2 regions of the Pseudomonas sp. FW306-02-D09B genome follow, and region 1 is predicted to be linked to the other one. Evidence: predicted binding sites of a transcription regulator. Region 1 holds the regulator's gene; the other holds the start of a gene.
What was found. The regulator sigma-54, encoded in region 1, starts transcription at its own class of promoters, with help from an activator protein. The targets are predictions, from matches to a motif close to ANTGGCATNNANNTTGCTNT.
Positions count from the first base shown of each region.

Region 2: AC3WK5_RS14030 (circularly permuted type 2 ATP-grasp protein) is a predicted target of sigma-54. The motif match lies at 3,936-3,955, and genes of this name have one in related genera.

Region 1 covers NZ_JBYSXY010000018.1:47,040-52,787, reverse strand. Annotated here, with positions in the region: gene pmbA (metalloprotease PmbA) at 1-77, shown strand, start outside; gene AC3WK5_RS24675 (HPr family phosphocarrier protein) at 309-581, opposite strand; gene rapZ (RNase adapter RapZ) at 597-1,454, opposite strand; gene ptsN (PTS IIA-like nitrogen regulatory protein PtsN) at 1,457-1,921, opposite strand; gene hpf (ribosome hibernation-promoting factor, HPF/YfiA family) at 1,934-2,242, opposite strand; gene AC3WK5_RS24655 (RNA polymerase factor sigma-54) at 2,352-3,845, opposite strand; gene lptB (LPS export ABC transporter ATP-binding protein) at 4,027-4,752, opposite strand; gene lptA (lipopolysaccharide transport periplasmic protein LptA) at 4,752-5,297, opposite strand; gene lptC (LPS export ABC transporter periplasmic protein LptC) at 5,284-5,748, opposite strand, start outside.
Region 2 covers NZ_JBYSXY010000007.1:79,905-85,652, forward strand. Annotated here, with positions in the region: gene AC3WK5_RS14000 (aminotransferase-like domain-containing protein) at 1-1,092, shown strand, start outside; gene AC3WK5_RS14005 (translation initiation factor 2) at 1,184-1,687, shown strand; gene AC3WK5_RS14010 (YkgJ family cysteine cluster protein) at 1,855-2,109, shown strand; gene AC3WK5_RS14015 (START domain-containing protein) at 2,151-2,756, shown strand; gene AC3WK5_RS14020 (hypothetical protein) at 2,894-3,130, shown strand; gene AC3WK5_RS14025 (ribonuclease E inhibitor RraB) at 3,342-3,683, shown strand; gene AC3WK5_RS14030 (circularly permuted type 2 ATP-grasp protein) at 3,987-5,396, shown strand; gene AC3WK5_RS14035 (alpha-E domain-containing protein) at 5,409-5,748, shown strand, end outside.

The sequences.
Region 1 (5,748 bases):
GTAATGACCTGGAACTGCGCAGCAACATTCGCACCGGTTCAGTGTTGATCGAGCGGATGACGGTAGCGGGCAGCTAAGCGCTACCGCGATACAAAAAAAGCGCGCCACCCAATGGGTGGCGCGCTTTTTTATTGCCTGAAGCAAACCCTGTGGTGAGGGGGCTTGCTCCCGTTGGGGTGCGGAGCGGCCCTAAAGCCAGCCGCCGCGAGTATTCAGGTGGAATGCGATTGTTGGATTACGACCGCTTCGCGATCGAGCGGGAGCAAGCTCCCTCGCCACACAAGCTCGCTCGCCAAAAGGTTGTGTGTTTACTCGCCTTCGTCGAAGTAGTTGTTGATCAGCGCCACCAATGCGTCCATCGCTTCCTGCTCCTGCTCACCTTCAGTGCTCAGGTGGATCTTGGTGCCTTTGCCAGCCGCGAGCATCATCATGGCCATGATGCTTTTGCCGTCGACCATGGATTGCGGGGTGCGTCCGGCTCTGATCTGGCAGGGAAACTGACCCGCGACGCCAACGAATTTGGCGGAAGCACGGGCATGCAGACCCAGTTTGTTGATGATTTCAATTTCCAGAGCAGGCATCGCGGTGTGAATCCTTTAGCTAAGGTCGCGGTGGCGAACCTGGACGTTCTTCAGGGATTGTTGCAGGACCTGACCCAGGCGTTCGGTCAGGTAGACGGAGCGATGATGCCCGCCGGTGCAGCCAATGGCGATGGTGACGTAAGCGCGGTTGCTGGCGGCAAAGCGCGGTAGCCATTTGAGCAGGTAAGTGGAGATGTCCTGGAACATCTCTTCGACATCCGGTTGAGCTGCCAGGTACTCGGCAACCGGCTGGTCCAGCCCGGACTGACCGCGCAGTTCCGGCTTCCAGTATGGGTTCGGCAAGCAACGTACGTCGAACACCAGATCGGCATCCACCGGCATGCCCCGCTTGAAGCCGAAGGATTCCACCAGAAACGCAGTGCCCGGCTCTGGCTGGTTCAAGAGGCGCAACTTGATGGTATCGCGCAACTGATACAGGTTCAGATTGGTGGTGTTGACCTTGAGGTCCGCCAGGTCGGCAATCGGCCCCAGCAGATTGGTTTCGTCATCGATGGCTTCGGCCAGCGAGCGGTTGGCGCTGCTCAGCGGGTGGCGGCGACGGGTTTCCGAGAAACGCTTGAGCAAGGTTTCTTCGTCGGCGTCCAGGTACAGCACATCGCATTGAATGTGCCGGCTGCGCACTTCTTCCAGGAGTTCCGGGAAGCGTGACAGGTGGCTCGGCAGGTTGCGCGCATCGATGGAAACCGCAACCAGCGGTTGCGCCAGTTCGGTGTGAATCAGTGCGCGCTCGGCCAGTTCCGGTAACAGGCCGGCCGGCAGGTTGTCGATGCAGTAGTAACCGTTGTCCTCCAGTACATCGAGGGCGGTACTTTTACCTGAGCCAGAACGGCCGCTGACGATGATCAAGCGCATGATTAGTGACCGTTCTGCTCGTCGAGGACAACCTGATACAAGGCTTCATTACTTTTTGCGCTGCGCAGGCGATCACGGACTTCTTTACGATCAAGCATGCTGGCGATCTGGCGCAGCAGTTCCAGGTGCGCATCGGTAGCGGCTTGCGGGACCAGCAGAACGAATAGCAGGTCGACCGGAGCGCCGTCGATGGCGTCGAAATCTATAGGAGCGTCCAGGTGCATCAAGGCACTGATGGGCGACTCGCAACCTTTGAGGCGGCAGTGGGGGATGGCGATGCCGTTGCCAAAACCGGTGGAGCCGAGTTTTTCACGGGCGACCAGACTCTCGAAGACATCCTGCATGGCCAGACCCGGCACTTCGCGGGCGATCAGGTTGGCAATTTGTTCGAGGGCTTTCTTTTTACTGCCGCCCGGCACGTTCACCAAAGAACGGCCGGGGGTCAGGATGTTTTCAAGTCGGATCATGGGTTGGGAGTGTTAACGACCGGTCGCGCCCTGGAGGAGGCTCTGGGTCTTTTCCTTATGCTTTTTGAGTTGTTTATCCAGCTTGTCGGTCAGGGCGTCGATCGCGGCATACATGTCGTTATGCTCAGCGTTGGCGACCACTTCTCCACCGGGGATATGCAGCGTGGCTTCGATTTTCTGCAGCAGCTTCTCGACGGTCAACGTGACCTGCACATTGGTGATCTTGTCGAAATGCCTTTCTAATCGGTCGAGCTTTTCGCCGATGTAGATGCGCAGGGGTTCGGTCACTTCCAGTTGGTGTCCACTGATGTTGACTTGCATACAGCTTCTCCTTCGTTGCCAGTGCATAAGGCGGCAGGCTGGCTTGCCTGCCACTAGAGCGTGTCCGAAAAGCTTTCGAACACACCCTGGAACGCTATGGCGTAGCCCGTCACATCAACCGCTTGCGTTCGCTCGAAGGCGCGATCCCCAGGGACTCGCGGTACTTGGCGACGGTGCGGCGGGCCACCTGAATGCCTTGTGCCTCCAGTAAACCAGCGATCTTGCTGTCACTCAACGGCTTTTTCTGATTTTCCGCTGCAACCAGTTTTTTGATGATCGCGCGGATCGCTGTGGACGAGCATTCGCCGCCTTCAGAGGTGCTGACATGGCTGGAGAAAAAGTATTTCAGTTCATAAATACCGCGTGGGGTATGCATGAATTTTTGCGTGGTCACCCGTGAAATCGTCGACTCGTGCATGCCGACCGCTTCAGCGATGTCATGCAGGACCAAAGGCTTCATGGCCTCATCGCCGTACTCAAGGAAGCCGCGCTGGTGCTCGACGATCTGGGTAGCGACTTTCATCAGGGTTTCGTTGCGGCTTTGCAGGCTCTTGATGAACCAGCGCGCTTCCTGCAACTGATTGCGCATGAAGGTGTTGTCGGCGCTGGTGTCGGCGCGGCGGACAAAGCCGGCGTACTGCGGGTTGACGCGCAGGCGCGGAACCGACTCCTGGTTCAACTCCACCAGCCAGCGCTCGTTGTCTTTGCGCACGATGACGTCGGGAACGACGTACTCGGCTTCACTGGACTCGATTTGCGAGCCTGGACGCGGATTCAGGCTTTGCACCAGTTCGATGACCTGGCGTAGCTCATCTTCCTTGAGCTTCATGCGGCGCATCAGTTGGCTGTAGTCGCGGCTGCCCAGCAGGTCGATGTAATCGATGACGAGGCGCTTGGCCTCAGCCAGCCAAGGGGTCTTGGCGGGCAATTGACGCAGTTGCAGCGACAGGCATTCGCTGAGGTTGCGTGCGCCGATACCGGCCGGCTCGAATTGCTGGATGCGATGCAGGACGGCTTCGATCTCGTCGAGCTCGATGTCCAGTTCCGGATCGAAGGCTTCGAGGATTTCCTCGAGGGTTTCGTCCAGGTAGCCCTGATTGTTGATGCAATCGATCAGGGTCACCGCGATCAGTCGATCGGTGTCGGACATCGGCGCCAGGTTCAATTGCCAGAGCAGATGACTCTGCAGGCTTTCGCCGGCGGAAGTGCGAGTGGTGAAGTCCCATTCGTCGTCATCGTTGCTCGGCAGGCTGCTGGCGCTGGTCTGGTAAACGTCTTCCCAGGCGGTGTCGACCGGCAGTTCGTTAGGGATGCGCTCATTCCAGTCGCCTTCCTCGAGGTTATCTACCGTCGGCGCGGTTTCCTGGTAGGAGGGTTCCTGGATGTCGGTGTTGGGTTTCTGCTCGATATTGTCCGCCATCGGGTCGGCGTTATCGAAGTCGTCGCCTTCTTCCTGGCGTTCGAGCATTGGATTGGACTCCAGTGCCTCCTGGATTTCCTGTTGCAGGTCCAGGGTCGACAATTGGAGCAGGCGGATGGCCTGTTGCAGCTGCGGTGTCATCGTCAGCTGCTGGCCCATTCTCAAGACTAGCGATGGTTTCATGGCAGGGGCTTAACACCTTATTCGCCGGCGCACATGCGCCATCCACTACAGGGCGCCGGAGCGCCAAACATAAGCAAATTATATGCCTGAAACTGAAGTGTTTGCCTAGAGCGCTGTAACAATAAATACGTATAGTTTTATTGGGGCAAGCGCTCCGGCGACTGACCAGACACCTCAGTGCTTACAGGCGGAACTCATGGCCCAGATACACTTCCTTGACCAGGTCGTTGGCCAGGATGGTTTCGGCGTCGCCTTCGGCGATCAATTGACCGTCGTTGACGATGTAGGCGGTTTCGCAGATGTCCAGGGTTTCACGAACGTTGTGGTCCGTGATCAGCACGCCGATACCCTTGGCTTTGAGGTGATGAATGATCTGCTTGATGTCGCCCACCGAAATCGGGTCCACGCCGGCGAAAGGTTCGTCGAGCAGGATGAATTTCGGTGCCGTGGCCAGGGCGCGAGCGATTTCCACACGGCGACGTTCGCCACCGGAAAGGCTCATGCCGAGGTTGTCGCGGATGTGGTTGATGTGGAATTCCTGCAACAGGCTTTCCAGCTCTTTACGACGACCGGCCTTGTCGAGTTCCTTGCGGGTCTCGAGGATGGCCATGATGTTGTCGGCGACCGAAAGTTTGCGGAAGATCGACGCTTCTTGTGGCAGATAGCCGATACCCGCTCGTGCACGACCGTGCATTGGCTGGTGGCTGACGTCCAGGTCGTCGATCAGTACGCGACCCTGATCGGCCTGGACCAGGCCCACGATCATGTAGAAGCAGGTCGTCTTGCCGGCACCGTTCGGGCCAAGCAGGCCGACGATCTGGCCGCTGTCGATCGACAGGCTGACGTCACGCACGACCTGGCGGCTCTTGTAGCTCTTGGCCAGATGCTGGGCTTTCAGAGTTGCCATTACTGGGCCTTCTGCTCGTCGGTTTTCTTTTTCGGCTGGATAACCATATCGACCCGTGGGCGCGGCGCGGTGACCGAGGCACCGGTAGCGCGGCCTGCGTTAGCAACCTGCTTGACGGTGTCGTAGACGATTTTCTCGCCTTCGGTGGTGTTGCCTTCGTTGATCACCTTGGCGCGGTCGATCAGTACGATGCGGTTTTGCGCGGCATGGTACTGGATAGTCACCCCGTAGCCCTGGACGGGTTTCGTGTCGGTCGGCTTTTGCAACTGCTCGAAATACGCCAGGTTGCCCACCGAAGTCACGACATCGATGTCGCCGGCCTTGGTGCGGGTGATGGTCACGGTGTTGCCTTTGATGATCATCGAGCCCTGGGTAATGATCACGTCACCTTTGTAGGTGGCCACGCCATTCTTGTCGTCCAGCTGAGCATCGTCAGCCTGAATGCGAATGGGTTGCTGGCTATCGTTCGGCAGAGCCCAGGCGCTCACGCTTCCCAGTGCTGCGCCCAGACTGAGCAAAATAGGGAGAGTTTTAACGAGCCTCATACTGTCCTCTTACGTTCGATAGCAGGTGTATCCTGCTGTCTTTCAAATACGCTTTCATTCCGTTACCAGTCGATACACCACCAGCGCCGTCGATTCTAACGGCTTGCTGGGTCTGCGCATATTGCTGTTGCGGGAATACCGTCATACGACTACTGGTAATCAGCATCGGGCGGTTCTGCTCGTCCGTGCGTGCGATACGTACCGAGTCGATCAATTCAACTTCAGTGCCGCCTGAATTGACCTCGCCACGCTTGCTCTGGATGTGCCAGGGGTACGCGGTGCCCCGATACATGTTCAGGTCGGGGTTGGTCAGCAGGGTGATGTCGGTTGCTTTGACGTGCTCGACCTTGTCGGATGTCAGGTCATATTGCAATTTGCCATCGGGCAGGTACTGCACGCTGTGGGCGTTGATGGCGTAGTAGTCGATCTGGCTCTCGTCGACGTGCGCTAC
Region 2 (5,748 bases), on a different contig from region 1:
CCCAGTGTCGACTATCTGCCGGTACGGGCACTGCACCAGCAATTGGCCAAGGTCACGCGGTTTCACAGCCCGCGGGCGTTCAGTTACATGTTCAGTCCGGGTTTTGAACCGTTGCGTCGCCAGGTGGCGATCCGCATGCGTGATGCCGGTGTAGTGGTCGACCCATCGGAAGTGGTCATCACCCATGGTTGCGTCGATGCGCTGCAAATGTCGTTGCGCGTCCTGACACGTCCTGGCGATCTGATCGCGGCTGAGTCGCCGACCTACTACGGCTTGTTGCAGCTTGCCGATTTGTTGGGTTTGAAAGTCATCGAGATCCCCAGTGACCCGGCGACGGGCATGAGCCTGGAAGCCTTGCAACTGGCCGCCAACCAGTGGTCGATCAAGGCGTTGGTGCTGACCACGCGCCTGAGCAACCCGCTGGGTGGCACCATGCCGGAAGAGCGGCAAAAACAGCTGCTGCGTCTGGCTTCGGACTTCGATATCCAAGTGGTCGAAGACGATATTTACGGCGAACTGATGTTCGAGCAAGGCCGCACCAAATCGCTGAAAGCCTATGACCGGCTGGATCGGGTCATCTATTGCTCAAGTTTCTCCAAGACCCTGTCACCCGGTGTGCGCATCGGCTGGATGATTGCCGGCAAGTACCAGCAGGAAATCCAGCGGCTGCAGACCTTCAGCACCCATTCGGCGTGCAGCGTGACGCAGATGGGGATCGCAGCCTATCTGGAGAACGGCGGCTACGATCGTCATTTGCGCTACATTCGCCAGGAATACCGCAAGAACCTCAGCGCCTTCCAGTTGGCGGTGCAGCAGTATTTCCCTGAGGGAACTCAGATAACCCGGCCCACGGGTGGCTTCATTCTATGGGTCAGCCTGCCGGGGCGGGTCAATACGCAGGAACTGCATGTCCGTGCGTTGCAGCAGGGCATCAGTATCGCGCCGGGGCTGATTTTCAGTAACACCGAACAATTCAATCACTGCATTCGCTTGAACTGCGGCACGCCGTGGAATCGTGAGGCCGAGCGGGCGCTGATGACACTCGGGATGCTGGCCACTCAGCTTTGTCAGGAGACGGCTGGCGGTTTTTGACGTGCATCAGGGGCTGGATTGCTATGCGAGCTTGTCAGGCGCCTTACAACAAGCGAGCATATGGCCCTCTGCCGTTAGCGCTGTAGTGTTCATGAAAGCGATTTTTCCTGCTGGTTTGATGTTGGCGTGCCTCTTGAGTGTCTTCATGCCGGGTAGCGCAATGGCTGCGGTCGCCCCGGATAAAGGGGGCATCAGCACTTCTGAGGTGAAGGCAAAGCCCGTTGTGCCGACAAAAAAACACATACCAGCCAAAAAGGCCGAAGCAGTAAAGAAGCCGAAGTCACAAAAGAAACGCCCACCCATTGCCTCAAAATCAAAATCCGCGAGCGAGGTGGTCAGAACCACGTACTTGCCTCCAGCCAAGCTGGATTTGAGCCTGCCGCCGGACATGGTTAAGCAGTTACAACCTGTTGGCACTGTTCCGCTAGTCAAACATGCCCCTTTGCTGCCGCCCATGTTTGGTGAAAAAATCAAGGCTGACAGCCCGTTCCAGCTTAACGGTCGCCTGCTCAGTAACGAAATGCAGTTGCAAATGCGCAAGGAAGAGCACCGAGAGGTCGACGGTGCGGCACTGGAATTCCAGTTCAAGCAGTAAAATCGCACATTGCTCTGTGACCCGCGCACCTGACGCTTGGTCGGAGACTGGTCAGTCACGCGTGTTTGAGCGAAAAACCTCTATCCGGCCAATTTCAAACGGCTGTTTTAGCGGGTACTCTAGTCCACGTTATCCAACACATTACCCGTCGCGAGGAGCGTGTCGTCATGAACTGCCGTGAAGGCTGTGGCGCCTGTTGCATTGCCCCTTCCATCAGCACACCCATCCCCGGCATGCCAAACGGCAAAGCGGCGGGAGAACGTTGTGTGCAACTGTCTGTCGATAATCTGTGCCGTATTTTCGGCAAGCCTGAACGGCCTGCGGTCTGTGGCGCGTTTCAGGCGGATGTCGAGGTGTGTGGCAACAGCCGGGAAGAAGCCATCAAGTTGATCGGTTGGTGGGAGCAAATGACCGCGGCGTAGTGTGTTCAACGAACGGAACTTCAACAATAAGGAATAAGACTATGGGTTCGCTGCATCGTATCGCTGTGTTGTGTGGTTTGACGGTTCTGCTGGCCACGACAGCCCAGGCCGAAGACTGGAAAACTGCCAAGGATGAGGACGGAATCAAGGTTTCCCTGAGTGAAGTCGCCGGGTCTCAGTACAAGGCCTACCGCGGTGTGACCGTGATGAAGACCTCCGTGGCCAAGTTGCGCGCGCTTCAGGAAGACGTGCCTGGCGCGTGTGCCTGGATCCATGAGTGCAAGGCACAGAAGTTGCTCAAGCACGAAGGCGATCAAAGCTGGACCTACACGCAGTTCAGCACCCCATGGCCGGTGACGGCGCGTGATTCGGTATTGCACGTGACCACTGTCGAGGGCGCCGATGGCAGCCTGACGCGTAAGCTTGAAGGTGTGCCGACCTACCTGCCTGAAGAAAAAGGTTTTGTTCGTGTCACCCAGGTTCAAGGCTTCTGGAAATTTGTTCCAAAAGGTGCAGACCAGGTCGAAGTGACCTATCAGGTTCACACCGAGCCAGGTGGTAGTGTGCCGTCGTGGCTGGCCAACAAGTTTGTGGTCGACGCACCCTTCAATACCTTGAAAGCCCTGAAAGCACGCGCCGAGAAGTAATGCCGTGCTTTTCGCAAAGAGGCTGCCAACCGGCGGCCTTTTTCACATCAAACCGATGGATTCAGGAGGAACGATTTTCCGGTATTCGGGGTCGAGATGTTGTAAGCCCATCTGTGGGTTTTACCAAGGAGGCACCGATGCAAAAGTGGGAAGTCACCTTCGTAGATGATCACGGCGTGCAGACCGTGGAGCAATTCGATTGCGAACAAAAACCCACGATGGAGCGGGCCGCGCAATTGATTCGGGCAAAACTCCTCCCTGTCCCGGCCGAGCTCGATCTCAATGATCTGGAGGGGCGAACGGATGATCCGACAGTCAAAAGCCTGAAAGATCAGAACAGTATTGAAATTCTCAGTATCACTCCACTTGCATAACCACTTGATGCGACTCGCAAACAGGCCTTGGCAGCAGCTCTGACTTGGGGCTACTCTGCAAACGAGATCAGCGAATGGATCGCTAAGGTCTGGTCTTGTCAGCTACATGCTTGTTTCCCGGCGGCAATTTGATTGCCGTATCGCCCTCACCATTCGGTTGCGGGCGCAGGGAGTACGGAAAGTCTATCCATCAGTTTGAGGAGGACGTTTCATGAGCACAGCCTATCAAGAAGACATCAGCAGCAGTGTGCTGCGCCGCATGAAAGAAGGCGGTTTTGACTTTTCACGGTTCCATCCCATCGAGTTCTACGCCATTTTTCCGGATGAGGAGCGGGCACGCAGGGCGGCAGGGCATTTTCGCGGTGAGTCCTTGAATGCGCAGGTCAGCGTGCGTGATGACGGTGCCTGGCATTTGGAGTTGAGCAAGGTGATGTACGCCACTTATGGCGGCATCGGTGACTTTGAACAGGACTTTGAGGCGGTGGTCGAGCCTTTGGGGGGGATTATCGAAGGATGGGGCGTCAAGCAGGAGGTACGAGGGCTACTCGCATAACACTATGAACAGCGACAACACTCAGCAACGGCTGACCTCAGGGTTGGCCGTTTTCGTTTTCGGACATTGAGAATGTCAAAGGATCGCAACCGCACACAGGCCGTGAAATCAACTCTGGCTAGGCGGGTATTGACCATGAGCATTGCTTCGCAATGAAGCGGGGGACGAACGGGTTGGGGCATTTGCTGCACAGGATTGGTGCGGCGTGTCTTCGGTGATTAGCCAACCGATTGATAGCAAAGCGTTTATGCCACTGGCACGGGCCTTGCGAAGTCCAGGTGTCCGGGTGACAAGGAGTACGGCATGATCCGCACCTATTTTGATGAAATGTACGACGCTGGCGGCCTGGTCCGCCCGCACTATCGGGAGTTCGCCCGTTGGTTAGCTGAAACGCCTGACGAGCTTTTGGCACAACGGCGACGCGAGGCCGATCTGTTATTTCATCGTGCCGGAATAACCTTCACGCTCTATGGTGATGAGCAGGGGACAGAGCGCCTGATTCCCTTCGACACCATTCCCCGCAGCATCCCCGCCAGCGAATGGCGGATCGTTGAGCGCGGCTGTATTCAGCGGGTCAAGGCATTGAATATGTTCCTCGCCGACCTGTATCACGAGCAGCGCATCATCAAGGCCGGCATCATCCCGGCCGAACAAGTGCTGGCCAACGAGCAATACCAGCTCGCCATGCAAGGGCTGGATCTGCACCGCGATATCTATTCGCACATCTCTGGCGTCGATCTGGTGCGCGATGGCGACGGCACGTACTACGTGCTCGAAGACAATTTGCGCACGCCCAGTGGCGTCAGCTACATGCTCGAAGACCGCAAGATGATGATGCGGCTCTTCCCCGAGTTGTTCGCCGCCCAGCGCATCGCGCCCATAGATCATTACCCGAACCTGTTGCTCGACACGCTGAAAAGCTCCAGCCCGCTGGACAATCCGAGTGTCGTGGTACTGACTCCCGGGCGCTTCAACAGTGCGTTCTTCGAGCACGCGTTTCTGGCGCGGGAGATGGGCGTGGAGTTGGTGGAAGGCGCGGACCTGTTCGTGCGCGACGACAAGGTGTTCATGCGCACCACCGACGGTCCGAAAGCCGTCGACGTGATCTACCGTCGCCTCGACGATGCTTTCCTCGATCCGTTGGCGTTCAATCCGGATTCGATGCTCGGCGTTCCAGGACTGCTGTCGTCCTATCGCTCCGGCAATGTGGTGCTGGCAAATGCCATCGGCACCGGTGTCGCGGACGACAAGTCGGTTTATCCGTTCGTGACCGAGATGATTCGTTTCTACCTGGACGAAGAACCGATCCTGAAGAACGTGCCGACCTGGCAGTGTCGCAACCCGTCAGAACTTTCTCACGTGCTGGCGAACCTGCCTGAGCTGGTGGTCAAGGAAACTCAGGGTTCCGGTGGTTACGGAATGCTGGTCGGGCCCGCGGCCACCGCCGCCGAAATCGAAGCGTTCCGCGCACGCATCAAGGCCAAGCCCCACGCGTATATCGCCCAACCGACGTTGTCCCTGTCGACCTGCCCGACGTTTGTCGAAAACGGCATCGCGCCGCGGCACATCGACTTGCGTCCGTTTGTCCTGTCTGGCCGCGAAACCCGGGTCGTACCCGGTGGCCTTACCCGTGTAGCCCTGCGCGAAGGATCCCTGGTGGTCAATTCGTCCCAGGGTGGCGGAACCAAGGACACCTGGGTGGTCGAGGATTGAAGGAAACCTGCCATGTTAAGTAGAACCGCCTCGGATTTGTATTGGATGTCGCGTTACCTGGAACGGGCGGAAAACCTCGCACGGATGCTCGACATCAGTTATTCGCTGTCATTGATGCCGCAGGATGGGCGCGGCGATGGTCTGCACGAATTGGCGATGCCCTTGCTGATCACCGGCACGCTGGACGATTACCTTGAGCGCCACGGTCAATTGCATGCCGAGCGTTTGCTGCACTTCTTCGCCCTGGATGCAGCGAACCCGGCCAGCATCTACAGTTGCCTCGGAGCCGCGCGCGCCAGTGCTCACGCAGTGCGTGGGCGGATTACTGCCGACATGTGGGAAAACATCAACG